One region of the Janthinobacterium sp. Bl 1 genome, then DNA from elsewhere that is predicted to be linked to it. Evidence: predicted binding sites of a transcription regulator. Region 1 holds the regulator's gene; each other region holds the start of a gene.
What was found. Region 1 encodes LexA, which represses DNA repair genes until DNA is damaged. Its sites were predicted from a motif close to ACTGTATNNNNATACAGT; they were not measured.

Region 1 (7,216 bases):
AAACACCAAACTCTTGCTGTTGCGGCTCTTCCTGGCCAGGAAACCCGTGAACTGATACACCCCGCCCAAGCTTGCCTGACTGAACCTGCCTGAGATTTCGCCAGCGGCTAGCGCTGCAACATCAAACTCGGTCAAACGGGCAATCCCTGCTTCCATCTGCTGCGAACTGTGTTGCAATACTGCATTCACAATCGGCAGCCCTGCCGGGGTATAGCGCAATATTTCGCGCTCGGCAATGATGGCGGTTACTTGTAGCTGGTTCAGCGCACGATCCTGGTCAAGAATTAAGCTGCTGCTGCTGCGGCTGGAGCGGCTGCTGGTGCTTCGGTGCGGTGGCTTTTGGCCGCGTCTTCGCGTTGTACCGATTTCATCATCGGCGAAGGAGCTGTTTCAGCTTTCTTCATTTTAACGGTCAGGTGACGCAACACGGCATCATTGAATTTGAATGCTGTTTCCAACTCGACCAGGGTCTCGTTGTCGCATTCGATGTTCAGGCAGATGTAGTGTGCTTTAGGCAGCTTTTGGATCGAGTAAGCCATTTGACGGCGGCCCCAATCTTCCACGCGGTGAACCGAACCGCCGCGGGTGGTTACGCTGGCTTTGTAGCGTTCGATCATCGCGGGCACTTGCTCGCTTTGGTCCGGATGGACGATAAAGACTATTTCATAATGACGCATGCAAACTCCTTCAGGTCGGATTGATAATCGCCCACCCCGGCGTCAAGACGGGTGTGGGAAGGTCAGCCGAAGATTATAACCGTCTTTTGCAAACGTTTCAATCATTCCTTCCACAAGCGCCTGAAAAGCCCGTGCGCCGCCGTGCTTTCCGGCCGCGGACAAGTATTTCTTGCGAAATTCGCCCAAAACACGGAAATCCCCTTGCATAGTGGGCGATACTGTACAAAAATACAGACTGTTCATATAGACAGCATTTTAGTATGCACCCACCGCTCATGATCAAGCTGACAGCACGACAAGAACAAATCCTGAACCTGATCAAGGACGCGATTGAAAACACGGGCTTTCCTCCCACCCGTGCCGAAATCGCCAATGAACTGGGTTTCAAATCGGCCAATGCGGCCGAAGAGCATTTGCAGGCCCTGGCCCGCAAGGGCGCGATCGAGATTTCGCCCGGCACCTCGCGCGGCATCCGCCTGATCGGTGCGGCCGCCGAAGCGCCGCCGTCGAAAGTGCCGGCAGCCCTGCTGATGTCGCTGCCCCTGATCGGCCGGGTGGCGGCAGGCTCGCCCATCCTGGCCCAGGAAAACCTGGAAGCGAGCTACAACGTCGACCCGGCCCTGTTCTCGGCCAAACCCGACTTCCTGCTGAAGGTGCGCGGCTGGTCCATGCGCGACGCCGGCATCATGGATGGCGACTTGCTGGCCGTGAAAAAGGTCGACAGCGCCAAGAATGGCCAGATCGTCGTCGCCCGCATCGGCGACGAAGTCACCGTCAAGCGCTACAAGAAGACGGGCTCCGTCATCGAACTGCTGCCGGAAAATCCGGACTTCAAGGTGATCACCGTGTCACCGGAAGATGAATTCGCCCTGGAAGGTTTGGCGGTAGGCTTGATGCGCAGCTGGCATTAAACTGCATGCTGGGGTCAGACCCGCCGGGTCTGACCCCAGTTTTTAGTTTGCCTCACAACTGGCACATGGCCTAATCACCAACACCGCTCTCAGCCCTCCAACGCTCCTCGGAAATCCTCAAGCAGATCCGCCTCGTCCTCAATACCGACGGACACGCGGATCAGCGATTCGGCGATGCCCATGCTGGCGCGGCGCTCGGCACCCATCTCGTAGAAAATCGTGTGGGCGACGGGAATGACCAGGGTGCGCGTGTCGCCGAGGTTGCTGGCGGGAATGGCAAGATTGAGACGATTGAGGAAATCGAAGCAGTCGATGCCATCTTTCAGCTCAAAGCTGAACAACGAGCCATAGCTGCGGAACAAGTCGGTGGCCAGCGCATGCTGCGGGTGCGACGCCAGGCCAGGATAATGCACGGCCGCCACTCTTGGATCCGCCTGCAGCATGGTGGCCAGCGCCAAAGCGTTCGAGCAGGTGCGATCCATGCGCAAGGCCATGGTTTCCGCGCCGACGGCGATATGATGCGCAGCTTCCGGCCCCAGCGAGGCGCCGAAGTCGCGCAAAGCCTTGGCACGGATTTGCGCGATGCCCCACTGCGCGGGCGCCGCCTTCTTGTAGTTCTCGAAAATGTTCGGATACTGCGTCCAGTCGAACACGCCCGTGTCCGTCAAGCTGCCGCCCAGGGCATTGCCGTGGCCGCCGATGGATTTCGTCAAGGCATTGACCACCAGGCCCGCGCCCACGGCTTTCGGGCGGAACAGATATGGCGTCGTCATCGTGTTGTCGACGATGTACAAGATGCCCTTCTCATGGCACAAGTCGCCGATTTTCTTCAGGTCAGCGATTTGCGTGCGCGGATTGGCGATGGTTTCCACAAACACGATGCGCGTGGCCGGCGTGATGGCCGCGGCCACATTGGCTACATCGGTGGCGTCGACGAACGACACGCCGATGCCCTGCCCCGTCACTGTTTGCCACAGGCTGTTGGTGTTGCCAAACAAAAAGGCCGACGACACGACATGGTCGCCCGCGCGCAGCAACGATTGCACCACGGCGCCGATGGCGCCCATGCCGGTGGCGAAGCACAAAGTCGCCACGGCGTCTTCCATCTTGTTGACCTTGTCTTCCAGCGCGGAGACGGTCGGGTTGCCTTGGCGGCCATAACGGAAGCCCGGCTCCTTGCCCTGGAACACGGACGCGAGCTGGCGCGCATCGGCGTAACCGAAGGCAACGGAAGTATGCACGGGCTTGTGCAGCGAGCCGTGTTCGATACCCTTGCGGCGGTCGTTGTGCAGGATGGTGGTGGTGAAGCCGTAGGTTTTTTTGTTGGTCATGGTGGAAGTTCCAAATACTCGTCTTGCCGCTTAACCCAAGGCAAGTGCTGGGGTCAGTCCCTCCGGGATCGGAATGCGCACCACTGGCGCGCATGCCCCCGACGGGTCTGACCCCAAAAAAAGCCCGGCAATAGCCGGGCCCAGTATCAAGCCTCGGTAGTAGCGAGGTTCAGGTTCAGCTGGGAACGCGGCGTATCTTCGGGCGCTGCCGCCTTCGGATGGTGGCGCGCATATTCCAGGCGGTCCAGGTATTCCTGCGACACGTCGCCCGTCACGTACACGCCATCGAAGCACGATGCCTCGAAGTTCGTCAAGGCCGGGTTGACGTCGGCGATCGCCTGCTTCAGCGCGCCGATATCCTGGTACACGAGGTAGTCGGCCGTGATTTCGCGGCACACTTCTTCCGTCGTGCGGCCGTAGGCGATCAGCTCGTCGCGCGTCGGCATGTCGATGCCGTACACGTTCGGGTAGATCACCGGTGGCGCGGCCGAGGCGAAGATGACCTTCGTCGCGCCCGCTTCACGCGCCATCTGCACGATTTCACGGCTGGTGGTGCCGCGCACGATGGAATCGTCGACCAGCAGCACCACTTTATCCTTGAATTCGGACGGGATCGCGTTGAGCTTCTGGCGCACGGATTTCTTGCGTGCCGCCTGGCCCGGCATGATGAAGGTACGGCCGATGTAGCGGTTCTTGATGAAGCCTTCGCGGTACTCGATGTTCAACGCCATGGCCAGCTGGATGGCGGCCGGACGCGAGGAATCGGGAATCGGCATGACCACGTCGATATGCACGCCTGGCAATTCGGCGCGGATCTTCTCGGCCAGGTATTCGCCCATTTTCAGGCGCGTGGCGTACACGGAAGCGCCGTCGATGACGGAGTCGGGACGGGCCAGATAGACGAATTCGAACACGCACGGGTTCAGGCTGGCATTATCGGCGCACTGGGCGCTGTGCAATTTCTTGTCGGCATCGATGAAGACGGCTTCGCCGGGACCGATGTCGCGCACGAAGCGGAAGCCCATGCCTTCCAGGGCTACGGATTCGGAAGCGATCAGGTATTCGGGCCCCTGCTCCGTTTCATTGATGCCCAGGCACAGCGGACGGATGCCGTGCGGGTCGCGGAAGGCCAGCAAGCCCACGCCGGCGATTTGCGCAACGGCGGCGTAACCGCCCTTGACGCGGCGGTTCAGCACGGTAACGGCCTTGAAGATGGCTTCCGGGTCCAGGTTCAGGCCCGTCGTCGCTTCCTGGATTTCATGCGCCAGCACGTTGAGCAGCACTTCCGAATCGGAATCGGTATTGATGTGGCGGCGGTCGTTCTTGAACATTTCCAGCTTCAACTGTTCCCAGTTGGTCAGGTTGCCATTGTGCGCCAGGGTGATGCCGAACGGCGCATTCACATAGAACGGTTGTGCTTCCTCTTCGCTCGACGAACCGGCCGTCGGGTAGCGGCAATGGCCGATGCCCGTTGTGCCTTGCAGCGAACGCATGTTGCGCGTACGGAAGACGTCACGCACGAGGCCGTTGGCTTTGTGCATGGAAAACATACTGCTGTGATTGGTCGCAATCCCTGCCGCGTCCTGACCGCGATGTTGCAGGAGCAACAATGCATCATAGAGCAATTGATTGACAGGTTGATGGGAAACGACGCCGACGATGCCACACATGGTGTGCTCCTAAACTGTGCTACTGATTTTAAAAAAATTCAAAATTTCACATGCTGCGCGTAAGCGGCAGGCAGATAAGGCTTGATGGCGCGCGCGCCCTGCTCCGCGAGCGGGCTGAACTGCGCGTTTTTCCAGAATGGCTGCTGCGGTATGGACGTCATGCCACACAAGATGACGGCGGTCAGCACGATCACAAGACCCCGCGCCACGCCGAACAGGGTGCCCAGGGTGCGGTCAGCCAGGCTCAGGCCCGTCACCTTGACGAGCGCGTCGACCGTCATGGACAGCAATCCCATCAAAATGCGCACGCCGATGAACAGCACGACGAAAGCCAGCAACAAACGGATGGCTTCGCCAGGCACGGCTTCCGGCAGGAATTTCGCCAGGGTGGCGCCATACGCATTGGCAATGACGAACGCCACGATCCAGCTGACCAATGACAGTATTTCCTTGACCAGGCCACGCATCATGCTGATCAGCACGGACGTCACCAGCACGAACAGCACCAGGTAATCGAAGATCGTCACGCGCGTTCAGCCTTGCAACATCACGCCGGTACCAGGCTGCCGCCCAGGCCCAGCTTTTGCAGCTTGGCGCGGGTCTTTTCAGCGTCTTCGCGGCTGCCGAATGGCCCCACGCGCACGCGGATGCGCTCGCCCGCCGGGCTCGAGACTTTCTGCGTGTACGACTTGATGCCCGCATCGCGCAGCTTGTCCTGCAATTCGTCGACCTTGTCCTGCGTCGCCAGGGCCGCTACCTGCACCACGAACTTGCCGCTGCCCGCGTCATGCGCCTTTTCCTGTGCTTTCTCTTGCGGCTTGCCTTCCAGAATCGCCAGCGCGCGCGCGGCATCGTCAGCCGATTGCGCCGGCTTGGCAGGCTTCGGCTCGGGCTTGGTTTCCGGCTTTACTTCATGCTTGGGCTCAGGCTTGGGTTCGGGCTTGGACTCGTGTTTCGGCTCGGGCTTGGTTTCGTGTTTCGGTTCAGGTTTCGGCTCCACCTTGACCGGCTTCGGTTCAGGCTTGGGCTCGGGTTTCGGTTCCACATAGGTCGGCTTGACCGGTGCAGGCTGGGCGGCCGCCAGCACGGGCGCCGGTGTCGGTGCAGGAGTCGGCTTGGCCGCAGGCGGCAACGGCGCGTCGACGATTTCCTCGGACTGGTCCAGGCCATTCGATGCGGCCTGGGCCGGGACAGCCGGCACGGGCGCCGGTGCAGGCGCGACGGCCTTTTCCTTCGACGGAATGTCGATGGCGATATCGTTGAACGGCGCCTTCGGCTCGGAGTCGAGCAGCATCGGCAAGCCGACAGCCACGCCCAGGGCCAGGGCAATGGCCCCGACCAGGCGGCGGCGTGCGCGCTTTTTTTCAGGCAAGACCGGGTCCGGCGCTTCCTTGCCGCCACGGCGCGATCCGCCGCCACCGGCGGTGTTGGCTGCGCGCTTGCGGGTCGGCGACTGTGCTTCGCCAGGGACATAAAAGCCGCTGTCTTCGCCAGAGGATTCTTGCTTGTTTTTAAACAGTTTCGAGAACAAGCCCATGCGTGATTTTCAGTCGAGTGCGTTTCAGTGAAGTGAGGATTTTCGGGCCTTCATCACGCCGGCAACGGTGAGGAAAGAACCAAAGACCACAATTCTATCATTCTCACCGGCCCGGCTCATTGCATTTGCAAAAGCTTGTGCCGGATCATCGAAAATAGACACAGTATGTTCGCTGCTGTCGGGCTTATCTTCGAGCATGATCTGCACCTTGGCGGCCAGCTCCGAAGCCGTGGCCGCGCGCGGCGAAGGCAATCCCGTCAGGCACCAGTGGTCGACGTGTTCGCTCATCGCGGCCAATACGCCATCGATATCCTTGTCCTGCATGGAGCCAAACACGGCATAGGTGTACGGGTGGAAACCCATATTGCCGAGGTTCTGGTTCAGCGCCGACGCCGCGTGGGGATTGTGCGCCACGTCGAGGATCACGCTGGGGCGGCCAGGCAAGACCTGGAAGCGGCCCGGCAGTTCCACCGTCACGAGGCCCGTGCGCACTTCCTGCGCGCCCACTGGCAGTTTCAGCTTCAGCACTTCCAGCGCGGCCAGCACGGCCGTCGCATTGAGGATCTGGTTGGCGCCGCGCAAGCTTGGATACGCGAGCGAATTGCGGCGCTGCTCGCGTCCGCCGTAGTTCCACTGCTGCTTGTCGCCCGAATAATTGAAATCGCGGCCCATCAGCCACAGGTCGGCGCCGATGGCTTCGGCATGGTCGATCAACGATTGCGGCGGCACGGGGTCGCTGCAGATGGCCGCCTTGCCAGGACGGAAGATGCCGGCCTTTTCAAAGCCGATCGCTTCGCGCGTGTCGCCCAGGTAATCCGTGTGGTCGATATCGACGCTGGTGACGATGGCGACATCCGCGTCGATCACGTTGACGGCGTCGAGGCGCCCGCCCAGGCCCACTTCCAGGATGGCCACGTCCAGCTTCGCCTGCGACAGCAGGTGCAAAATCGCCAGGGTGGTGAATTCGAAATACGTGAGCGGCGTGTCGCCGCGCACGGCTTCAACGGCATTGAAGCTGGCGACAATCTGCTCATCGCTGGCCATCTCGCCCAGCACGCGGGCGCGTTCGTTAAAATCGAGAAAATGCGGC
Region 2 (7,216 bases), 260 kb from region 1:
CTGCCCGTCTACCGCGACGAACTGGGGCAGCGCACCACGCCGCCGGTCATGGCGCGCGACCTGGCCGCGCGCAGCGCCGTGCCCATTTTCACCAGCGTGGAATCGCTGATACTGCCCGGCGTGGTGGGCGGCTATGTCATCAGCGGCGAGAAAGTCGGGCGCACCATTGCGCGCATCCTGCTGGGCAGAACGCCGGACCCGGATGGCATGCAGGCGTACATCTTCGACGATGCGGCGGTACAGCGTTTCGGCTTGCGCAACCTGCCCGGCGAGGCGCGCATCCTGAACCGGCCACAGGGAGTGTGGGCGCAATATCACTGGCAGATCATCGCCGGGCTGTCGCTGATCGCGCTGCAAGCGGCGCTGATCACGGCCCTGCTGCTGGCCCAGCGCAGCCGCCGCGCCAGCGTGGCGGCCCTGCATGCGGAGCGCGACATGCTCGAGGAGCGGGTCTTGCAGCGCACGCTGGAACTGCTGGTGGCCAACTCCCGGCTGGAGCAGCAAGCCACGACCGACCCGCTGACGGGCCTGGGTAACCGCCGCATGATGACCCTGCGGCTGACAGAGGAGCTTGAGCGCGCCCAGCGCTTTGGCCACACGCTGTCGCTGCTGATGATCGATATCGACCACTTCAAGCGCATCAATGACGGCCATGGCCACGCCGCGGGCGACCGTGCCATCGCCGCCGTCGCGCAAGTGCTGCGCAGCGTCACGCGGGGCATGGATACGGCGGCGCGCTTTGGTGGAGAGGAATTCGTGCTGCTGATGCCGGAGACGCCGCTGCCAGTGGCGCTGGAAGTGGCCGAGCGCCTGCGCCTGGCGGCTGCCAGCTTGCGCGTGGAATGCGATGATGGTCAACTGGTCAGCCTGACCATCAGCATCGGCGTGACATCCAATACGCCGCAATCGACCGCACCAGCCAGGCGGGAAGCGGACCACTTGACCGATCTGCTGATCCGCGCCGACCAGGCCCTGTACCGCGCCAAACATGGCGGACGGGACAGGGTTGAGTGGAGCTGAAACTGCTCCCCTTGTTGACCGGATGCCCTATTCGGCGTCAGGTTGCTGCGACGGATGCGCGGCGGCAAACGCGGGCAGGCCGGCGCAATGCGCATGGATGCGCGCCACGCGTGGGTATGGCGCCAGGTCGATGGCGAAACGCTGCGCATTGAATACCTGCGGCACCAGGCAGCAATCGGCCATCGTCGGGCTGTCGCCATGGCAGAACAGGCCCGTGCCGGCAGGGTCGCCCTGCGCCAGCAGCGCCTCCACGGCCGCCAGCCCCTCGGCCATCCAGTGGCGATACCACTCCTGCTTGGCCTCATCCGACAGCCCCAGGGTATTTTTCAGGTATTTCAGCACGCGCAAATTCGTCAGCGGGTGGGCATCGCAGGCGATCGCCAGCGCCAGCGCGCGCACCCTGGCCCTTCCCAACGCGTCCGTCGGCAGCAGCGGCACGGCTGGACGCGTCTCGTCGAGGTACTCGAGCATGGCCAGCGACTGCGTCAGGATGGCGCCCTCATCATCGAGCGCAGGCACCAGAGCCGACGGGTTGACGGCGCGGTAGGCGGGCAGCAGCTGCTGGCCGCCATCCTGCAGCAGATGCACGGGGATGCTGTCGTAGGCGATGCCTTTGAGATTCAAGGCAATGCGCACGCGGTAGGCGGCCGAACTGCGGAAATAGGTGTACAGCTTCATGGGGCGCCCTCCCCTCAGGCGCGGCCGGCGTACAGGGCCACAGTCTGCTCGATGCTGCCGAAGATGCTGGCGCCGGCCGCGTCGCGCATCTCGATGCGCACCGTGTCACCGAACTTCAGGTAGGCCGTTTTCGGCGCGCCGTGTTCGATGGTTTCATACATGCGCACCTCGGCCAGGCAGCAATAGCCCACGCCGCCGTTCTCGATGCTCGAGCCAAACAGGTTGCCCTGCTTGTTCGACACGGTGCCGGAACCGACGATGCTGCCGGCGCCCAGTTCGCGCGTCTTCGCCGCATGCGCGACCAGCTGGGCAAAATTGAAGGTCATGTCCTCGCCCGCATTCGGCTTGCCGAACGGTTTGTCGTTCAAGTCCACCAGCAGCGGCAAATGCAGCTTGCTGTCCGCCCAGTCGGCACCCAGTTCATCGGGCGTGACGGCGACCGGGGAAAACGCGCTGGCCGCCTTCGACTGGAAAAAGCCGAAACCCTTGGCCAATTCGCCCGGGATCAGGTTGCGCAAGGAGACGTCGTTGACCAGCATGACGAGGCGAATGGCTTTCGCCGCGTCGTCCACGCTGGCGCCCATGGCGACGTCGCCCGTAATCACCGCCACTTCCGCTTCCAGGTCGATGCCCCACTCTTCGGACAGGGCGAAGATCGGGTCGCGCGGGCCGATAAAGCTGTCCGAGCCGCCCTGGTACATCAGCGGGTCCGTGTAGAACGAGGCCGGCACTTCCGCGTTGCGCGCCTTGCGCACCAGTTCCACGTGGTTGATGTAGGCGGAACCGTCGGCCCACTGGTAGGCGCGCGGCAGCGGCGAGTGGCACAGCTTTGCATCAAACGGCTGGGCGTCCGGCGCCTGGCCCACGTTCAGGTCGGCGTAGGCCTGCTCCAGTTTCGGTGCGACCGCGTCCCAGTTGTCGAGCGCGGCCTGCAAGGTGGGCGCAATGGCGGCCACGCGCTGGTACTGGCGCAGGTCGCGGCTGACGAGGATCAGGGCGCCGTCGCGGCTGCCGTTTTTCAGAGTTGCGAATTTCATGATGTTCCTTGTTCGGTGTATTAGTCAGAAAGTGTCGGTCCGGTGCGCTCAGGCGTCGGCTGGCGCGTGCATCCAGGCGGCGTGCTTGGGCGCGCGGCGCGTCTGCGACCATTCTTCCAGCATTTCCCATTTGACGGCGTCCAGTTTGGCCATCATCTCCGGCGTGCCCACGTTGGCCGCCAGCTCCAGGCGGTGGCCGTTCGGGTCGAAGAAATAGATCGACTGGAAGATCGCGTGGTTGACGGGACCGAGCACCTCGATGCCGCCGGCGACCAGGCGCTCCTTGGCGGCCAGCAGTTCTTCCATGCTGCCCACTTCCAGCGCCAGATGCTGCACCCAGGCCGGGGTATTGCGGTCGCGGTCCATCGGCGGCTGCGTCGGCAGCTCGAAAAAGGCCAGCACATTGCCATGGCCCGCGTCGAGGAAAACGTGCATGTACGGGTCCGGCGCCTTGGTCGACGGTACCAGGTCTTCGGCGATGGCGAGGACGAAATTCATGTTCAAATGCTTGACGTACCACTCGACGGTTTTCTTCGCGTCGATGCAGCGGTAGGCGACGTGGTGGATTTGCTTGATCTTCATGTGCTTGTCTCCAATGGATGGCGCCGTGGGCGCGTTGGCTGGCCTGTTTTTCAGCTTTTCACCATTAGAATCGAGTTACAGCTATCATACAAACAATTTTTAACCATTGATTTATCGGATTATCTTATGAGTCCCAGCCTGCGGCAAATGCGCGCCTTCGTGGCGCTGGCCAAGACCGGCAGTTTTACCCTGGCCGCCGAATACCTGCACGTAACGCAATCGGCCTTGAGCGGCTTGATCAAGGAACTGGAAAGCGTGCTGGGCGTGCGCGTGGTCGAGCGCAGCACGCGCAAGACGCAGCTGTCGGAAATCGGCCGCGAACTGTATCCGCTGTTTGAAAAGATGATCGAGGACCTCGACGGCGCCATGGCCGGCATTGCCCAGCGCAAGGCCCTGAAAACGGGCATGGTGCGCATCGCCGCGCCGCAGATGATGGCGTGCACCCTGCTGCCGGAAGTGATCGCCGCCTACCGCCAGGCCCACCCGGACGTGCAGCTGCGCCTGGTCGACTGCCCGGTGGAGAATGTCTCGGCGCGCGTGTTCAGCGGCGAAGTCGATTTCGGCATCGGCCCCGAACGCGATCCGACGGCGGAAATCGCCGCGCAAGCGCTGTTCGAAATGCCCTTCGTGCTGGTCTTCCCCGAGCAGCACCCGCTGCAGCAGAAGGAAAGAGTCACCTGGGCAGACGTGGGCGACTACCCGTTCATTTCGCTGCAGGGCCAGTTCACGGAACGCCTGCTGCGCGACATGCACGGCGCGTTTCGCGAGTTGTCGCTCAACCCGTATAACGAAGTGACCTTCATGACGACGGCGCTGGCCATGGTCAGCGCCAACCTGGGCATCACGGTCTGCCTGCCGTACGCGGAACCGATGGTGAAACTATATCAATTGCACATGCGCGCCCTGCACGAGCCGGAATTGACGCGGCGCTTTTTCGTCTACACGAAGACGGGCCGTTCGCTGTCGCCGGCGGCCGAAAGCTTCATGGCCTTCCTGTTCCGCTTTGTCGAGACGCACGAGTGGAACGTGGGAGCGGCCAGCGGCGCGGCACGCGACGCCCTGCCGGCAGGCGGCCCGGCTGGCGCCGCTTTATAATGGCGCATCGCACTTTGCCGCCTACGCCATGACCCAGCCTGCCCAGAACGACCTGTCCGCCATCGACGCCGCCACCATCGCCATCAACCAGCGCATGAACAAATTCGACGGCCATGCACAGGTCTGGCTGTTCGGCTATGGCTCGCTGATCTACAAGGCCGATTTCCCCTACATCGAGCGCCGCCCCGCCAGTATCGCCGGCTGGACGCGGCGCTTCTGGCAGGGATCGCACGACCACCGGGGCACGCCGATGGCGCCGGGCAGGGTCGCCACCATCGTGCCGCAGGCTGGCGCCGTGTGCGACGGCATGGCCTATCTGATCACGCCCGAAGTCTTCGCCCACCTCGACCACCGCGAAAAGAACGGCTACCTGCGCCTGGCCACCGACATCACCTTCGAGGACGGCGGCAAGGTCGAAGGCCTGGTGTACATCGCCAACGAGGAAAACGCAGCCTTCCTCGGTGCCGCCCCGGAACTGGACATCGCGCGCCAGATCGCCCGATCAAACGGCCCCAGCGGTCCTAACAGCGAATACCTGCTGCACTTGGCCAGCGCCTTGCGCGAGCTGGGCAAGAGCGATCCGCATGTCTTTGCCATCGAGCAACATCTGGCGCAGATGCAGGCACCTGCACAGGATAACGCTGCAGGATAATGCTACACGCTAGCCCTACACGATAGCGCCGCAGCGCCTCCGCCCCAGCAGCGGTAACGACGACTTAACTTGGCTTAACTTCTTAAAACAAATCCAGCTGTCCCGCATTGCCCCTTTTGCCTTTGTTTCCCAACGGCGGCACCACCAGCGGCCGGCGGAACTGCGTGCAATCGAGCTGCTTGAAGCGGCCGCCCTTGCCATGCAGCCCCAGCCGGTGCACGGCCTTTTCAAAGCGCTGGCGGATGAGGTCGGCCCACACGCCTTCGCCCCGCATGCGCGCGCCGAACGCGCTGTCGTAATCCTTGCCGCCACGCATTTCGCGCACCCGGTTCATCACGCGCTGGGCACGTTCCGGGAAATGTGCTTCCAGCCATTGCTGAAACAGCGGACTCACTTCCCACGGCAGACGCAGCACCACGTAATGGGCATGGATGGCGCCAGCGTCGCGCACGGCTTCGAGCAGCTGCTCGATTTCCGGTTCCGTCACGAACGGGATGATGGGCGCGATGCTCACGCCCACGGGGATACCCGCCTCCGTCAGGGTGCGGATGGTGCGCAGCCGCCGCGCCGGGGCGGCCGCGCGCGGTTCCAGGGTGCGCGCGATGGCCGGGTCGAGCGTGGTGACAGTAACGGCCACGGCCGCCAGATGCCTGGCCGCCATGGGTGCCAGAATGTCGATATCGCGCTCGATCAGCGACGATTTCGTGATCAGCGCCACGGGGTGGTCGCACTCCTGCAGCACTTCCAGCACGCGCCGCGTCAGCTGCCGCTCGCGTTCGCACGGCTGATACGCATCGGTATTAACGCCGAGGGCGATCGGTTCGGGCACGTACGACGGCCTGGCCAGCTCGCGCCGCAACAGTTCAGGGGCGTTCACCTTGGCGTAGATCCGGCTTTCGAAGTCCAGGCCCGGCGACAGGCCCAGATAGCTGTGCGTGGGGCGAGCAAAGCAATAAATGCAGCCGTGTTCACAGCCCCGGTACGGGTTCAGCGAGACATTGAACGGCAAATCGGGCGAAGCGTTGCGCGTGAGGATGGTGCGCGCCTGCTCGTCGCTGACCTGCGTCTTCCAGCCCGGCGCCACCTCTTCCCCGGCTGCCTCATCCTGGCCGCCCACGCTCCAGCCATCATCGAAACCGGCGCGCGCGTGCACCTCATAGCGCCCTTGCAGGTTCGAGACGGCCCCGCGCCCCTTGTGAGCTTTCAGCGATTGCGGCGGCAGCATGGCTTGCCCGGCGAAGCTGTCATCGTGCTCTGGAATGATTGCTTTCATGAACGGCCCCATCAACTGTATATACGTACAGTATACTATGCCGCTGTCCGGCCAATATCAAGGGCTGCCATGGTGCTATTTCAAGCTTTTTCACCCTGAGGCATGACATAACTCAACTGCTGCGCGACAAAACCGTCAAATGCCGTGATCAGGGGAACGAAGCGGGCCGCATCCTGCTCCAACTGCATCAAGGCATAGCACGTTGCTTCCAGAGTCGATAACTGATCTGGCGCGTGCGCCTTGCGGATCAGGTAATGGGAGGCGGGCGTATCGCGCAGGGGCAGACGCGGCAACTGTTGCAAGGGGGGATTCAGATACAGCATCTTGCGGCTTTTGCGCCAGGTGGCGTCCAGCACCACCAGCCGCAATTGGGTGGGATCGAGCAAGGTGGCGGGGTCGAGCGCTGGCGGCGGCGCGATGCCCAGCGAACGGTCGCCTGGCGTATCCGGGTACAGCAGCACATTGTGCTTGCCGGCCAGCAGCCCGGCGAGAACATCGGGGGCAAACTGCTCGCCCGTCAGCATGCGGCTGTTGGGCAGGCTCAGGTGCAGCAAGCGGGCGCTGCCCTTGGCATTGTGGACTTCCAGCGGATGCTGGAGGATCAGCACTTCCACCGCGTGGGAAACGGGGGCGATCCAGCGGCAGATGCAACTGGACACGGCGCGCAGGCAGGCCGGGCAGCGCGCCCGTTTGGCGGGTTCCGCCAGGGAGGACGATGCAGCGGGTAGGCTGGAGGCATGGCCGACGGTATTACTGGACGGATGGCTGGAGGTACGGCGGGTGGTCATGGCGGAGCGCGTTCGCGGCTGTCTTCAAGCCGCGATTGTAGCGCCCACGCCATGCCAAAGGGAGTTTGCGCTTAAAACTCTTCCCACTCGT
Region 3 (7,216 bases), 1.4 Mb from region 1:
GCGCGCTGTCACCCACAGGCGCTGCGTCGTGTAGCGGCTGCCGTCAAAGCCGCCGACGATTTCCTGCTGCTTGAGCACTGTGCGCTTGCCGTCTTGCATGCCGACGTCGATGACGGTGGGCGGTGTGACGGGCGACTGGTAGGACATGCGAAATTGTGTGGCGGAAAACTCCGGCGTACCGGCCGCCGTGGCCAGGTAGACGGGGTCGTCGAACTGCACCGTCTTCCAGTTATGCCGCGCGAAATCATGGATGCGGGCGCGGTTCAGGGCACGGGCCTTTTCCATCACCACCAGGTAGCCTTGGAAGACGTCGATGGACTGGATCACGGCGTCCTTGTTGTGCGGCACGACGCTCTTCCAGTTCTTCGGCTGCGGGGCGGTCACCGGCGCGCTGACGACGCGGAAATTCTTCGCCTCCTTGTTGGTCAGAATATACAGCTGGCCGTCGCGGTGTTCGATGCCGTAGCGGTGGCCTTTTTCCCGTTTCAGCACGGACTGGAAACTGCCTTCCGGCTTGCTCGTTGGCAGCAGCAGCACTTCGCTCGTATCCGTGCTGCGTGCAGTGAGCATGAAATAACGATGGTCGCGCGTGCGGCTCACGCCGATGGCGAACTGTTCCACTGGCTCGTGGTAGACCTGCTGCAAGGTGCCGCCCAAGGCCAGGCGGAACAAGCGGTCCGCGCGCTTGGTGGTGGCGTCTTCCTGCGTCAGCATCAGGGTGGCATTGTCCGCCGCCCAGGCCAGGGACGTGACTCTAGGCATGGTATCGCCCAGCAGCTTGCCCGTCTTCAAATCCTTGACATGCAGTTCGTACTGGCGGAAACCCGTCGTGTCGGTAGTGTAGGCCAGCAACTGTTCATTCGGGCTGATGCTAAATGCGCGCACGGCAAAGAATTTGTGGCCTTCGGCCAATTGATTCTGGTCCAGCAAGATTTCTTCAAGCGCCTGCGCATCGTAGGCGCCGTTCTTGCCGACAGGACGGCGGCAGTGAATCGGGTATTGCTTGCCCGCTTCCGTGCGCGTGTAATAGTAGAAATTGCCCTGGCGCGCGGGAACGGACAAGTCCACTTCCTGCATGCGCCCCTTGACTTCCGCAGTCACCTTGTCGGCCAGCGGCTGGATCGGGGCCGTGACGGCGGCCGTGTAGGCATTTTCCGCATTCAGGTAATCGATCACGGCAGGATCGCTCTTCTTTTGCAGCCAGCGGTAGTCGTCCGTGACGACTGTGCCGTGGCGCGTTTCCTGCCAGGCCGTCTTGGCGGCGACGGGCGGCGGCATGGTAGCGACGGTAGCGGTGGCGGCGTCGGCGGCCAGCGCGGATGGCGCCAGCGAGGAAAGCAGCAGGGCCGGCAGGATGGATAACCAGGCGGACCGGCGGCGCGCAGCGTGATGGGCGATAGACAAGGCGACTCCTTTGAATAGTTGTGTCAGGATTGTAATCTTGCTATTGGGAAAAGCAACCGCCTTGCGCGTGCGTTTCAACTTGCGTCCACGGGCATTTCCAGCGATACTGTATATAACTACAGTATCCCGCCGCGAGGTGTCCTTGACCACATCTGCCTCCCCCCTTCCCGAGCCACCCGCCGCCCGTCGCTGGATTGCCCATCTGGACATGGATGCCTTCTTTGCCTCCGTCGAACTGTTGAAATATCCGGAACTGCGTGGCGAAGCCGTCGTCATCGGCGGCGGGCGCTTGCAGCAGCCCGTGCTGCAGGAAGACGGCACGCGGCAGTTTGCGCGCATGCGCGATTACGTGGGGCGCGGCGTCGTTACCACGTCGACCTATGCGGCGCGCGTGTTCGGCGTGTTTTCCGCCATGGGCATCATGAAGGCGGCCAAGCTGGCGCCCGACAGCATCCTGCTGCCGGCCGATTTCGAAGCCTACCGCGAGTATTCGGCCCGCTTCAAGCAGGCCGTGGCCCAGTTGTGCCCCATCATCCAGAACGTGGGCATCGATGAAATCTATATCGATCTCACCGAATACGGCGAGCAGGCGCCGGCCATGGCGGCGCGCCTGAAGGCGGCCGTGTCCGAGGCGACGGGCCTGTCGTGCTCGATCGGTCTGGCACCCAACAAATTGCTGGCGAAAATCTGTTCCGACCTGGAAAAACCGGACGGCCTGACCATCCTGAACCCGGAGGATATTGAAACGCGCGTGTGGCCCTTGCCGGCGAAAAAGATCAACGGCATCGGTCCGAAAGCGACGGCCAAGCTGGAAGCGCTGGGCATTGTCACCATCGGCGAGCTGGCCCGGGCCGACATGGCCATGCTGCGCACGCAGTTCGGCGACCTGTACACGGGCTGGCTGCGCCAGGCGGCATTGGGCATCGATGACCGGCCTGTGCAGACGAGCCGGGAAACCAAGTCCGTCAGCCGCGAAACGACGTTCGAGCGCGACTTGCAGGTGGTGCGCGACCGCGCCACCCTGTCGGAAAAGCTGGAAAGCCTGTGCACGCGCGTAGCGGGCGACCTCGATAAACAATCGCTGGCGGGGCGCACGGTGGGCATCAAGCTGCGCTTCGAGGATTTCAGCACCGTCACGCGCGACATCACCCTGCCCAGCGCCACGGCGGATGCTGCCGCCATCCTGCGCGCCAGCCGCGATTGCTTGCGGCGCGTGCCATTTGACAAGAAAATCCGCCTGCTGGGCGTGCGCATCTCGACCTTGTCCGACCCGGCCCTCGTGACGCGGCAGGCGCCGGCCCAGGCGGAGCTGTTTCCCGCCCTGTAGCGGCTTTCCCCACGCAGCAACAACACCGCGCCAGTCCGCGCTTTTGACGGCATTCCCGTGTCGAAAGTGTAGAATGGCGTTCCCCTGGCACTACTGAAACAAACGGAAGACAAAAACTATGTGGTTCAAGAATCTTCAGATTTACCGCCTGCCCGCACCGTGGGCTTACACGCCAGAACAACTGGAAGAGGCGCTGTCCTCGAACAAATTTACGCCGGCGACCAGCATGGATCTGATGCGCCAGGGCTGGGATACGCCACGCCCGAATGGCGGCCTGGTCCACGTGGTCAACAAACAGATGCTGATCTTGCTGGGCACGGAAAAGAAACTGCTGCCGGCGACCGTCATCAATCAGGTGGCCAAGGCCCGCGCTGCCGAGATGGAAGAAGCGCAAGGTTTTGCGCCTGGTAAAAAGGCCATGAAGGAATTGAAGGAACGCGTGGCCGACGAACTGCTGCCGCGCGCCTTCAGCATCCGCAGCAACGTCTGGACGTGGATCGACCCCGTCAATGGCTGGCTGGTGGTCGATGCCGCCAGCCCGGCGAAAGCCGATGAAGTCATCAAGCTGTTGTTGAAAGCCGTCGACAAACTGCCGCTGGAAAGCCTGCGCGTGCAGCGCTCGCCCGTGGCGGTGATGACGGAATGGCTGCAGGCGGACGATGCGCCTGCCGGCTTCACGGTCGACATGGATACGGAATTGCGCGCCACGGGCGAGAGCAAGGCCACCGTGCGCTACGTGCGCCACACCTTGGAAGCGGACGACGTGCGCCGCCACATCGCGGCCGGCAAGCAGTGCACGCGTCTGGCCATGACGTGGAACGACAAGATCTCGTTCGTGCTGACGGAGTCGCTGGCCATCAAGAGCGTCAAGCCGCTTGACGTGATCAAGGAAACGGAATCGAGCACGAAGAACGACGAAGAGCGTTTCGACGGCGACGTGATGCTGATGACGGGCGAGCTCTCCAAGCTGATGGCCGACGTGGTCGAAGCCCTGGGCGGCGAAGCGACGGCGTAACAGCAGTCCTGCCGGTACAAAAAAGGAGCTGCGGCTCCTTTTTTTCGTCTGCGCAATATGTTTCGGCATAAAAAAAGCGCCTTGCACGGTGAAGTGCAAGGCGCTTTCAGACATGCTAATTCAAAACGTCACATTAGAACTTGTAGTTGCCGGTGACGTAGAACGAACGCATCATTGGATCGGCGTAGCGTGGGTCGAAACCGATCTGGTGGCCCGACGAAGCGCGCAGCGACAGCGGTGGTGCACGGTCGAACAGGTTTTTGATGCCTGCGCGGATCGTGGTTTGCTTGTCAAAGGCGAAACGTGCTTGCCAGTCGAACGTCGTGTACGACGGTACTTGCAGACGGAAACCCTTCACTTCTTTCTGGGCTGCCACGTCGTACACGGTAGCGGCTGCATCGGTGTAGCCGTTACGGTAGTTGACCGTTACCGTGTTGCTCAGGCGGCCTGTGTCCAGGGTCGTCGTCAGCTTCATCAGGTTGCGGAACGTGACTTCGTTGGTGTCGCCGAAGAAGTTCATGTTGCTGGTGTAGATATTGTCGCTACCTGCTTTGGTGTAGTTAGCGTGCAACATGTGCGTACCGCTCAATTGGGCGGTCAGCTTACCGAAGGAAAACTTGTGGTTGGCCGACAGATCCCAGTCGATACCACGGTATTCCTTCTTGCCGATGTTGACCGACAGTTTCTTGAACGCATAGTAAGCGATACCGGTCGATGGCTCGATGTATTTGTCGAAGCTCGACGCATACTTGACCGGATCGGCAAATGCCTGCTCTTCGGAGACTTCCGACACGGCATTGCGCAGCTTCACATCCCACAGGTCGGCGCCGAACGAGAAGGCCGCGCTAGGCTCGACACGGAAGCCCAAGGTGAACTGCTTCGACTTTTCCGATTGCAGATCCGGATTGCCTTGCGATACCGCATTGTATTGCGTTGCTTCCGCGCGGCACAGTGCGTTGCCTGGGTATGGGCAGTCAAATTTCTTGGCGGTAAAGCCTGCATTGACCAGTGGCTGAGCAATTTCCAGCATGCTTGGCGCCTTGAAACCCGTGCCGTAGGAACCGCGGATCAACACGGTCTGTACCGGCTGCCAGCGTGCCGATACCTTGTAGGTATTGGCGCTGTCTTTTTTGCCGACAGTTTTGTTGTTCAGCTTGTCATCGATCGCCTTGACGGCATCGTGACGGCCGCCAACGGTCATTTCGAACGACTTGGTCAGCGGAGCCAGCAACTCGACGAACGCGCCGTAGGTGTCGCGGCTCATGTCGTATGCGGCCTTGGTGTTGAAGTTGTAGATATCGTCGCCGGTGGCATTGCTGCCTGGCGATTGCTCATAGGTATAGGTGCGGTAGTCGCCGCCGATACCGAGGCTGGCTTTGCCGCCTGGCAGGCTGAACAGTTCACGCGAGCCGTGCGTGTCGACGCCGCGCATCGTGGTCGATGCGGTACGCACGGAGCCAACGAACTGCGCGCCAGCGACTTGCGCTTGCACCGATGGTTTTTGCGTCGCTGCAAACGGGTTGAAGTCCGGATTGGCGAGGATGTTCTTGAACTCCTGGCTCTTCTGGTAACCGCCCGTGTAGCGCTCGTCGATCGAGTTTTGCGACCAGGTCAGGCCGCTTTCGAAGTTCCATGCGCCCAGTTCGCCCTCCACACCAACGACCATGTGTTTGGTTTCGGTGATGGTGTTGCTGGCGCGCAGGCCGAAGTCGGTGCTGCGGTAGTTTGCCGTCACCGATTTGACGTCGGCGCGTTGCGCTGGCGTCAGGTATGGCGATACATAGGTGTTGTACAGCGCGCTGTCCTTGGCGATCGCAATCGGGATCGGATTGGCGGCGATACGCGCCGTCAGGTCGTAGCGCGAGTAAGCCAGTTCGGCGAAGGCGTTCAGGTTGTCGTTCAGCTTGTACGTTGCTTTGGAGAACAGGCTGTCACGCTTCGATTGCGGCACGATTTCCACGGTGGAACCCGTATCGAAGCCACAAGCGCGTGCATTGGCGGTGGTCTTCGAAGACTCGTCAGGGCACTTGCCATTTTGAGCCAGGTAAGGCGAAAACGCGGTCGATGTAGCACCGCTCTTGTAGGCCACGGTGGCGCCTGCTGGCGAACCCGAGGTGCTGGTGCGATCCCAGGTGTAGTTCTTGCCGTTGCGGCTGAATGGCACGAAGGAGGTAGCGGCGAAATCGCGGTCGGTGGCGCGCAGTTTCGATTGCTCGTCGTGGCGGTACGACAGCAGCACGTTGAAGCGGTCTTCGTCCAGGTCACCAAAACCGTAGGTGACGCTGGTATTCCAGGCGTTGCCGCCTTTGTCTTCCGGACCGCCGTAGGTGGCTTCCAGAGTGGCGCCTTGCTGGTTCTTCTTCAGGATGAAGTTCAGTACGCCGGCAATGGCGTCCGAGCCGTACAGTGCCGAAGCGCCGTCGGTCAGGATTTCGACGCGCTCAACAGCGCTCATCGGAATGGCGTTCAGGTTGACCGTGGTGCCGGAACCTTGTGGCGCGATGCGGCGGCCGTTCAGCAGTACCAGGGTGTAGGACTCGCCGATACCGTGCAGCGATGCACTGGTATTGCCGCCCGAGTCGGAGCCGGCAGCAACTGCGCCGATGGTGAAGCCTTGCATGGCTGGCAGGGCCTGGATCAGGTCGGCTACCGAAGTGGCGCCCGATTTGGCGATCGCTTCTTGCGACAGGCGCTGCACAGGCAAAGCGCCTTCGACAGCGATACGCTTGATACTCGAACCGGTAATTTCAACTTTTTGGATTGCTTCGTCCGCCATGGATTGGCCGGAGAACAAGACGCTACCTGCCAGTACGGTCAGGGCCAGACGTACGCTGCGTACGCCAATTTTTTCTTTAAATGCCATTGTAACAATTACTCCGTAGTAGTTTTAATAACGACAAGCGGCACACGAGCACCGATATAGCCATCGGGTAGATGGTCTGCGGTGCTCGTGTACGGTAGGCGGAACCACGTCGGTGGGAGGTGGAAGACTACTTAGCGCAATATTGTTATAAATGCACTTTTAACTTGTCGAGGCAAACATTATGTCGTCTCAGCAAGAAAAAATGCACCTCAACCGTGTCGGATTTGGCAATAAATTCGAGATACTGAAGAATATTTGATTTAAATGTTAAATATAGATTTAATATTTATAAATATATACATTTTTAAAAATGATCGATGGCGTTTTTTTGCAACATAAAATTACTGTATTGGCAATTTGATGTTTTGCCAGCAATAATTAGATGAAAAAGGTTGTATTGCAGAATTTATGCAAAGTGAAAAAATGTAAAAAAGCCCGCTGAAAGCGGGCTGGCCGAATTGTGACAGAGTGTCAGTCAGAGCGTTGGCCGCTCGGCTTTTGCGCCCCGTCCCGCCATCGGCTTACAAGGGCTGGAACACGCCGGCGGCGCGGTTCTTTTGCACATTGTCCCAGGCGAAGATCTGGCCATTCATGGCCACGTACACGC
Region 4 (7,216 bases), 980 kb from region 1:
ACAAAAAGCGTAGCGCCCTGCCCTTCAGGCTTAGTTGTACTGCGGCCATACACCCACCTTGTCTTTCATTCCACGATCACATCACCCAAACACAATCGCCGCCCGGCGCAACAGCGCGGGACGGCGATCAGGGTCCTACCTTGCGACAAGCCATGCGTAAGTCGGATTAGGCCCCCTGGGCCGTAATCCGACAACATTGTTGGCGTCTGTAGTGTTGTCGGATTACGCGCGGCTTTGCCGCGCTAATCCGACCTACTCTGCCTTGGCTTCCGCAGCCTTGGCAGCCTTGTCGGCGGCTTTGTCCGCTTTTTCCGGCTTTTCAGCAGCCAGCGGCGGCAGTTCGCGCACGCCCAGCGACGCGCGGACCTTGTTTTCGATTTCGCGGGCCAGCGCAGGACGCTCTTGCAGGAAGGCGCGGGCGTTGTCCTTGCCCTGACCGATGCGTTCGCCGTTGTAGCTGTACCACGAACCGGATTTTTCCACGATCTTGGCATCCGAGCCCAGGTCCAGGATTTCGCCTTCGCGCGAGGTGCCGGCGCCGTACAGGATGTCGAAGTGCGCTTCCTTGAACGGTGGCGCGATCTTGTTCTTGACGACCTTGACCTTGGTTTCGTTGCCGATCACTTCATCGCCGGACTTGATCGAGCCGGTGCGGCGGATGTCCAGGCGCACGGAGGCGTAGAATTTCAGCGCATTGCCGCCGGTGGTTGTTTCCGGGCTGCCGAACATCACGCCGATCTTCATGCGGATCTGGTTGATGAAGATGACCAAGGTATTGGTGCGGTTGATGGAACCGGTCAGCTTGCGCAGGGCTTGCGACATCAGACGCGCTTGCAGGCCTGGCAGGGAATCACCCATGTCGCCTTCGATCTCGGCGCGTGGCGTCAGTGCGGCCACGGAGTCGATGACGACGAGGTCGACACTGCCCGAACGCACGAGGGCGTCGCAGATTTCCAGCGCTTGCTCGCCCGTGTCCGGTTGCGAGATCAGCAATTCGTGCAGGTTCACGCCCAGCTTTTGCGCATAACCGACGTCGAGCGCGTGCTCGGCATCGATAAAGGCGCACGTGCCGCCCAGTTTTTGCATTTCGGCGATGGTTTGCAGGGTCAAGGTGGTTTTACCCGACGATTCCGGACCGTAGATTTCCACCACGCGGCCGCGCGGCAAGCCGCCCACGCCCAGCGCGATATCGAGGCCGAGCGAACCGGTCGACACGACTTGCACTTCTTCGATCGGTGCGCTGGCATCCATGCGCATGACCGAACCTTTGCCAAACTGCTTCTCGATCTGCGCCAGTGCGGCGGCGAGCGCCTTGGCTTTTTCCGATGCGGGTACTACAGCTTTTTTATCGTCCATATGTTCTTTCAGCCGTTCTACAGTTGCGGATTCACGTGACGCATCTACGTGAACCATGCAGCCTGCGATAGCGCCAGTGGGTTAAATTCTTTACACAGACAGTACTGTATAAAAAAACAGTGATCAATGCAAGCGGAACGTGGATTTGTTTTGAAACAGATCAATACATCCGCGGATTTTCATAAAAATTCGCCACCTTGCGGAAAATGAAACACAATACAAGCTTCTACCGCCGCAAAGCATAGGAAGTGCACCATGCGTATTTTACTTGCCGAAGATGACAGCGTTCTGGCCGACGGCCTGACCCGCTCGCTGCGCCAGTCCGGTTATGCGATCGACTACGTCAAGACGGGCCAGGAGGCCGACACGGCCCTGTCCACCCAGGAATTCGACCTGCTGATCCTCGACCTGGGCCTGCCGAAAATGTCCGGCCTGGAAGTGCTGCGCCGCCTGCGCGCGCGCGCCTCGCTGCTGCCGGTGCTGATCCTGACGGCCGCCGATTCCATCGAACAACGCGTGAATGGCCTCGACCTCGGTGCCGATGATTATATGGCCAAGCCGTTCGCCTTGTCGGAACTGGAGGCAAGAGTGCGCGCCCTGACGCGCCGCGGCGCCGGCGGCGGCGCCACCATCATCAAGCACGGCCCCCTCAGCTACGACCAGGTGGGGCGCAGCGCCTACATCAACGACCAGATGCTCGACCTGTCGGCGCGCGAACTGGGCTTGCTGGAAATCTTGCTGGGCCGCACCGGCCGTCTCGTCTCGAAAGAGCAACTGGTCGACCACCTGTGCGAATGGGGCGAGGAAGTGTCGAACAACGCCATCGAAGTGTATGTGCACCGCCTGCGCAAGAAGATCGAAGTGGGTGGCGTGCGCATCGCCACCGTGCGCGGCCTCGGCTATTGCCTGGAAAAATACTCGGAAGCGGCGCGCCTGAACGCCGAAGCGGGCGAGTCGGCAAGCCCGGCCAGCGGACCCGCCAGCAAGTGAAGGCGCGCGAGGCGCCAGCGGACGAGCCGGACGACGACGACTGGTTCGAGCCGCCCACCACGGAGCAGGACGACACGATCGAGCATTCGCTGTTCGGCGAAATCCTCGACTGGATGCTGGCGCCCCTGCTGCTGCTGTGGCCGATGAGCATCGCCATCACCTATCTGGTGGCCAAGAGCATCGCCAATCAACCATTCGACCATGCGCTGGAAGACAGCGTGACGGTGCTCACGCAGCAGGTCAAGCAGGCCGATGGCGCCATGCTGCGCCGCGCGCCGGACAAGAACAGCAGCAATAATAACGGCCGCGACTTGCTGCGCGGCGACGATGTCGACACCCTGTATTACCTGGTGGTGGGCCCGCGCGGCGAATACCTGGCCGGCGACCGCGATTTGCCGCCGCCGCAGGACGCCGACAAATACCGCAGCGGCATGGTGCTGTTCCGCAACGACACCATCCACGGCACGCCCGTGCGCGTGGCGTTCAGCTATCTCGATATTCCTTCCAGCAACGACGATGAGCAAAGCCGCGCGCTGGTGCAAGTGGCCGAGACGCTGGAAAAACGCGCCCAGCTGGCCAATGAAATCATCAAGGGCGTGATTTTGCCGCAGTTCATCATCCTGCCCGTGATCCTGGCCCTCGTCTGGTTTGCCCTGGCGCGCGGCCTGTCGCCGCTGGCGCAATTGCAGGAGCGCATACGCGCCCGGCCGCCCGACGATTTGAGTCCAATCGAATCGGGCCAGGTGCCCGAGGAAATCACGCCGCTGGTCGGTTCGCTCAACGAGATGCTCTCGCGGCTGTCGCTGTCGATCGACATGCAGAAACGCTTCATCGCCGATGCCGCGCACCAGATGAAAACGCCGCTGGCCGGCATGCGCATGCAATCGGAGCTGGCCCTGCGCCAGACCGACCACGACGAGATCCACCGCTCGCTGCTGCAGCTGGCGAAAAGTTCGGAAGCGGCCACGCGCCTCGTCAACCAGTTGCTGGCCCTGGCGCGCGCTGAAAACCAGCCGCAGGCGGGCACGGCGTTCGAGCCGATCGAACTGAGCGAACTGGCGCGCGGCGTGGTGCAGGACTGGGTGCAAGCCTCGTTTGCCCAGCATATCGACCTGGGCTTCGAACAGCCCGCGTATTCGATCATGATTTCCGGCAATCCCATGATGCTGCGCGAGCTGCTGAGCAATCTGATCGACAACGCCCTGCGCTACACGCCGTCCGGTGGCAGCGTCACGGTGCGCGTGCGCAGCACCTTGGAACTGGCCATCCTGGAAGTGGAAGATACGGGGCCAGGCATTGCGCCGGCCGAGCGGGCGCACGTGTTCGAACGCTTTTACCGCATTCTCGGCAGCAATGTCGACGGTAGCGGCCTGGGCCTGGCCATCGTGCGCGAAATTGCCCAGCAGCACGGCGCCGAAGTCGATATTTTTAACAATCCGCGCGCGCAGTCGCCGAAGCTGCCGGGCACCCTGCTGCGCCTGAGCATCGCCCTGCTGTTGCCGGACGCGCCAGAAGAGGATGACGTCACGTATGGATAAGCCGAGCCCACCCGTTGCCCCGACGCGGCCGGCGCGCACGCCCAGCCCCGAGCTGCAGGCGCGCCGCGATATGCACTGGCGCAAGACGCGGCGCCTGACGGCCATCCTGCTGCTGGTGTGGCTGCTGACGGGCTTCCTGACCGTGTTCTATGCGCGCGAGCTGCTGCACCTGAACCTGTTCGGCTGGCCGCTGCCCTTCTATATGGCGGCCCAGGGCGCCTCGCTCGTGTACCTGGCCATCATCGCCTTCTATGCGTGGCGCATGCGGCGCCTCGACCGGGACTTCCATGCCGAGGAGCACGCATGAGCGGCCAGCGCAGCTTCTTTGCCCGGCTGAGCCGCTACTACCTGCTGTTTACGGCCGGTTTCGCCGCCTTCCTGCTGGCCCTGTCCGTGCTGGAACAGGAAGGCATGCCGCGCGCGTGGATCGGCTACCTGTTCATGCTCGTCACCATCACCCTGTACGCCACCATCGGCGTCATCAGCCGCACCTCGAACGTCACCGAATACTATGTGGCGGGGCGCCGGGTGCCAGCCATGTTCAACGGCATGGCCACGGCCGCCGACTGGATCTCGGCGGCCAGCTTCATCAGCCTGGCCGGCGGCCTGTACCTGAACGGCTTCGACGGCCTGGCCTTCATCATGGGCTGGACGGGCGGCTATTGCCTGGTGGCGCTATTGATCGCGCCCTACCTGCGCAAATTCAGCCAGTACACGATTCCCGATTTCCTCGCCGCCCGCTACGGCAGCGGCACCGACAAACGGGGCGCCAGCGTGCGCGTGGTGGCCGTGGCCGCCACCATCATCGTGTCGTTTACCTATGTGGTGGCGCAGATCTACGCCGTCGGCCTGATCGCCTCGCGCTTCACGGGCGTGGATTTTTCCGTCGGCATCTTTCTGGGCCTGGCCAGCATTCTCGTGTGCTCCTTTCTGGGCGGCATGCGCGCCATCACCTGGACACAGGTGGCGCAGTACATCATCATCCTCGTCGCCTTTCTGATTCCCGCCATGTGGCTGTCGGTCAAGCATGCGGACAATCCCGTGCCGCAGATCGCCTACGGCAAGGTGCTGACGCAACTGAGCGCGCGCGAACACGTGCTGGAAGCGGACCCGAAAGAAAACGAAGTGCGCGCCATCTTCCGCCAGCGCGCGCAAAGCTACCAGGCGCGCATTGACGGCTTGCCCGGTTCCTGGGAACAAGGCCGCCTGACGGCCCAGCGCCAGCTCGACAGTTTGCGCCAGCGCAATACCTCGCTGTTCGACATCCGCAACGCAGAGCGCTACCTGATCGCCTATCCGAAAAGTCCGGACGAAGCACGCGTGCTGTGGCAGGCAGCCCAGGCGCAGAACCAGAAACGCGCCGAGCCGATCATTCCGCACGCGCAGCCGTTTCCCGCTGCGGACCGCGAACAGTCCGACATCAAGCGCAACAATTTCCTGGCTCTCGTGTTTTGCATGATGCTGGGCACGGCCGCCCTGCCGCATATCCTCATGCGATCGTACACCACGCCCTCCGTGCACGAAACGCGCGTGTCCGTGTTCTGGACCCTGTTCTTCATCTTGTTGATCTATCTCACGATTCCCGCGCTGGCCGTGCTGGTCAAGTACGATATTTATTCGGCGCTCGTGGGCACGCAATACGCGAACCTGCCCACCTGGGTGTCGTACTGGGCCAACGTGGACAAGCTCAGTCCCCTGATCAGCATCGTCGACGTCAACCGCGACGGCATCGTGCAACTGGCGGAAATTTCCATCGATGCCGACGTGCTGGTGCTGGCCACGCCCGAGATCGCCGGCCTGCCCTACGTCATTTCCGGCCTGGTGGCGGCAGGCGGCCTGGCCGCCGCCCTGTCGACGGCCGATGGCTTGCTGCTGGCCATCTCCAACGCCCTGTCGCACGACGTCTATTACAAGGTGGTCGATCCCACGGCTTCGACGCAAAAGCGCGTGACGATTTCAAAATTGCTGCTGCTGGCCGTGGCCTTCATCGCCGCCTATGCGGCCTCGCAAAAGCCGGCGGACATTTTGTCGCTGGTGGGCGTGGCCTTTTCCCTGGCCGCCTCGACCCTGTTCCCGCCGCTGGTGCTGGGCGTCTTCTGGCAACGCGCCAACTACCAGGGCGCACTGGCCGGCATGCTGACGGGCTTTGGCGTATGCCTGTATTACATGCTGCACACGAGCACCATGCTGGGCGGCAATGCCAGCGGTCAATGGTTCCATATCGCGCCCATCTCGGCCGGTATCTTCGGCGTGCCGGCCGGCCTGGCCGCCGCCATCCTCGTCAGCTGGCTGACGCCGGCGCCGGGACGCCGCAGCACAGGGCTGGTCGAACATATCCGGGCGCCGGAGTGAGCGTCCATAGGTCAATTTTTTATTCCAGGTTACAACACACCATGCCCCAGGCTTTCTTGCGTCTGCTACATATCCTGGCCGCCTGCGCCAGCCTGTTTGCCCTTTCCGCACAAGCGCACACGGCCATCGCGCCGCCACCACTGTCGGCCTTCTTCGCCAACCCCGAATTCAGCGGCCCCCAGTTGTCGCCCGATGCGCGCCATCTGGCCGTGAAGGTGAGCGGCGCGAACAATCGCGAACGGCTGGCCATCGTCAACCTGCTCGATAACAGCATCAAGGTCGTGGCGCAATTCAGCGATGTCGACGTGGGCGACGTCGAATGGGTCAATAACGAACGCCTGATCCTGAACACGCGCGACCGCCAGACGGCGCCCGGCGACATGCGTTTCGGGCCGGGCCTGTTTGCCGTCAACCGCGACGGCGGCAACTTTCGCCAGCTGGCCGCCCGCAGCGCCATGCCCGATGCCTCCACCTCGATCTATAAACTGCTGCCCTGGCATACCTACCTGACGGGCCAGCGCGGTGCGCAGGATACCCAGGCCGTGTATGTGCGCAGCACCGTGTACGCCTCGACGGGCGAAGTCGACTACGAAGGCTTGCGGCAGCTCGATACGCTCACGGGCCGCAGCACGGCCGTCAAGCCGCCAGGCAAGGTGCGCCGCTGGCTGCTCGACCAGCATGGCGAACCGCGTCTGGCCGTGACCCGGGAGCGCAATATCGAAAGCGTGCAGTACCTTGATCCGGCCAGCGGCGCCTGGCGCACGCTGGCGCAGTTCGACGCCTACCTCGGCGGCCCCGACGCCTTCACCCCGCTCTCCTTCGGCCCGGACGGCACCCTGTATGTGAGCGCCCGCATGGGCAGCGATACGCTGTCCGTGCATGCCTACGACCTGGCCAGCAGCCGCATCGTGCCCACGCCCATCATCTCGCTCGACGGCTATGACTTCAGCGGCAGTCTGATCGTCGGGCAAGGCAAGCTG

Region 2: AC4BCN_RS21370 (PA0069 family radical SAM protein) is a predicted target of LexA. The motif match lies at 6,352-6,369, and genes of this name have one in related genera.
Region 3: dinB (DNA polymerase IV) is a predicted target of LexA. The motif match lies at 1,510-1,527, and genes of this name have one in related genera.
Region 4: recA (recombinase RecA) is a predicted target of LexA. The motif match lies at 1,460-1,477, and genes of this name have one in related genera.

What each region holds. Positions count from the first base shown of each region.
Region 1 covers NZ_CM177086.1:4,995,489-5,002,704, forward strand. The annotation lists gene priB (primosomal replication protein N) at 1-264, opposite strand, end outside; gene rpsF (30S ribosomal protein S6) at 285-677, opposite strand; gene lexA (transcriptional repressor LexA) at 953-1,588, shown strand; gene AC4BCN_RS22530 (cystathionine gamma-synthase family protein) at 1,678-2,919, opposite strand; gene purF (amidophosphoribosyltransferase) at 3,066-4,589, opposite strand; gene AC4BCN_RS22540 (CvpA family protein) at 4,628-5,116, opposite strand; gene AC4BCN_RS22545 (SPOR domain-containing protein) at 5,137-6,126, opposite strand; gene folC (bifunctional tetrahydrofolate synthase/dihydrofolate synthase) at 6,151-7,216, opposite strand, start outside.
Region 2 covers NZ_CM177086.1:4,732,057-4,739,272, forward strand. The annotation lists gene AC4BCN_RS21340 (diguanylate cyclase) at 1-1,020, shown strand, start outside; gene maiA (maleylacetoacetate isomerase) at 1,048-1,698, opposite strand; gene AC4BCN_RS21350 (fumarylacetoacetate hydrolase family protein) at 1,713-2,735, opposite strand; gene AC4BCN_RS21355 (VOC family protein) at 2,784-3,317, opposite strand; gene AC4BCN_RS21360 (LysR family transcriptional regulator) at 3,444-4,412, shown strand; gene AC4BCN_RS21365 (gamma-glutamylcyclotransferase) at 4,474-5,064, shown strand; gene AC4BCN_RS21370 (PA0069 family radical SAM protein) at 5,147-6,289, opposite strand; gene AC4BCN_RS21375 (tRNA-uridine aminocarboxypropyltransferase) at 6,418-7,125, opposite strand; gene AC4BCN_RS21380 (methyl-accepting chemotaxis protein) at 7,197-7,216, opposite strand, start outside.
Region 3 covers NZ_CM177086.1:62,458-69,673, reverse strand. The annotation lists gene AC4BCN_RS00275 (S9 family peptidase) at 1-1,404, opposite strand, end outside; gene dinB (DNA polymerase IV) at 1,547-2,731, shown strand; gene AC4BCN_RS00265 (recombination-associated protein RdgC) at 2,850-3,746, shown strand; gene AC4BCN_RS00260 (TonB-dependent receptor) at 3,880-6,609, opposite strand; gene AC4BCN_RS00255 (asparaginase domain-containing protein) at 7,131-7,216, opposite strand, start outside.
Region 4 covers NZ_CM177086.1:5,975,658-5,982,873, forward strand. The annotation lists gene recX (recombination regulator RecX) at 1-49, opposite strand, end outside; gene recA (recombinase RecA) at 253-1,356, opposite strand; gene AC4BCN_RS26985 (response regulator) at 1,612-2,346, shown strand; gene AC4BCN_RS26990 (sensor histidine kinase) at 2,343-3,884, shown strand; gene AC4BCN_RS26995 (DUF4212 domain-containing protein) at 3,877-4,191, shown strand; gene AC4BCN_RS27000 (sodium:solute symporter family protein) at 4,188-6,236, shown strand; gene AC4BCN_RS27005 (alpha/beta hydrolase family protein) at 6,278-7,216, shown strand, end outside.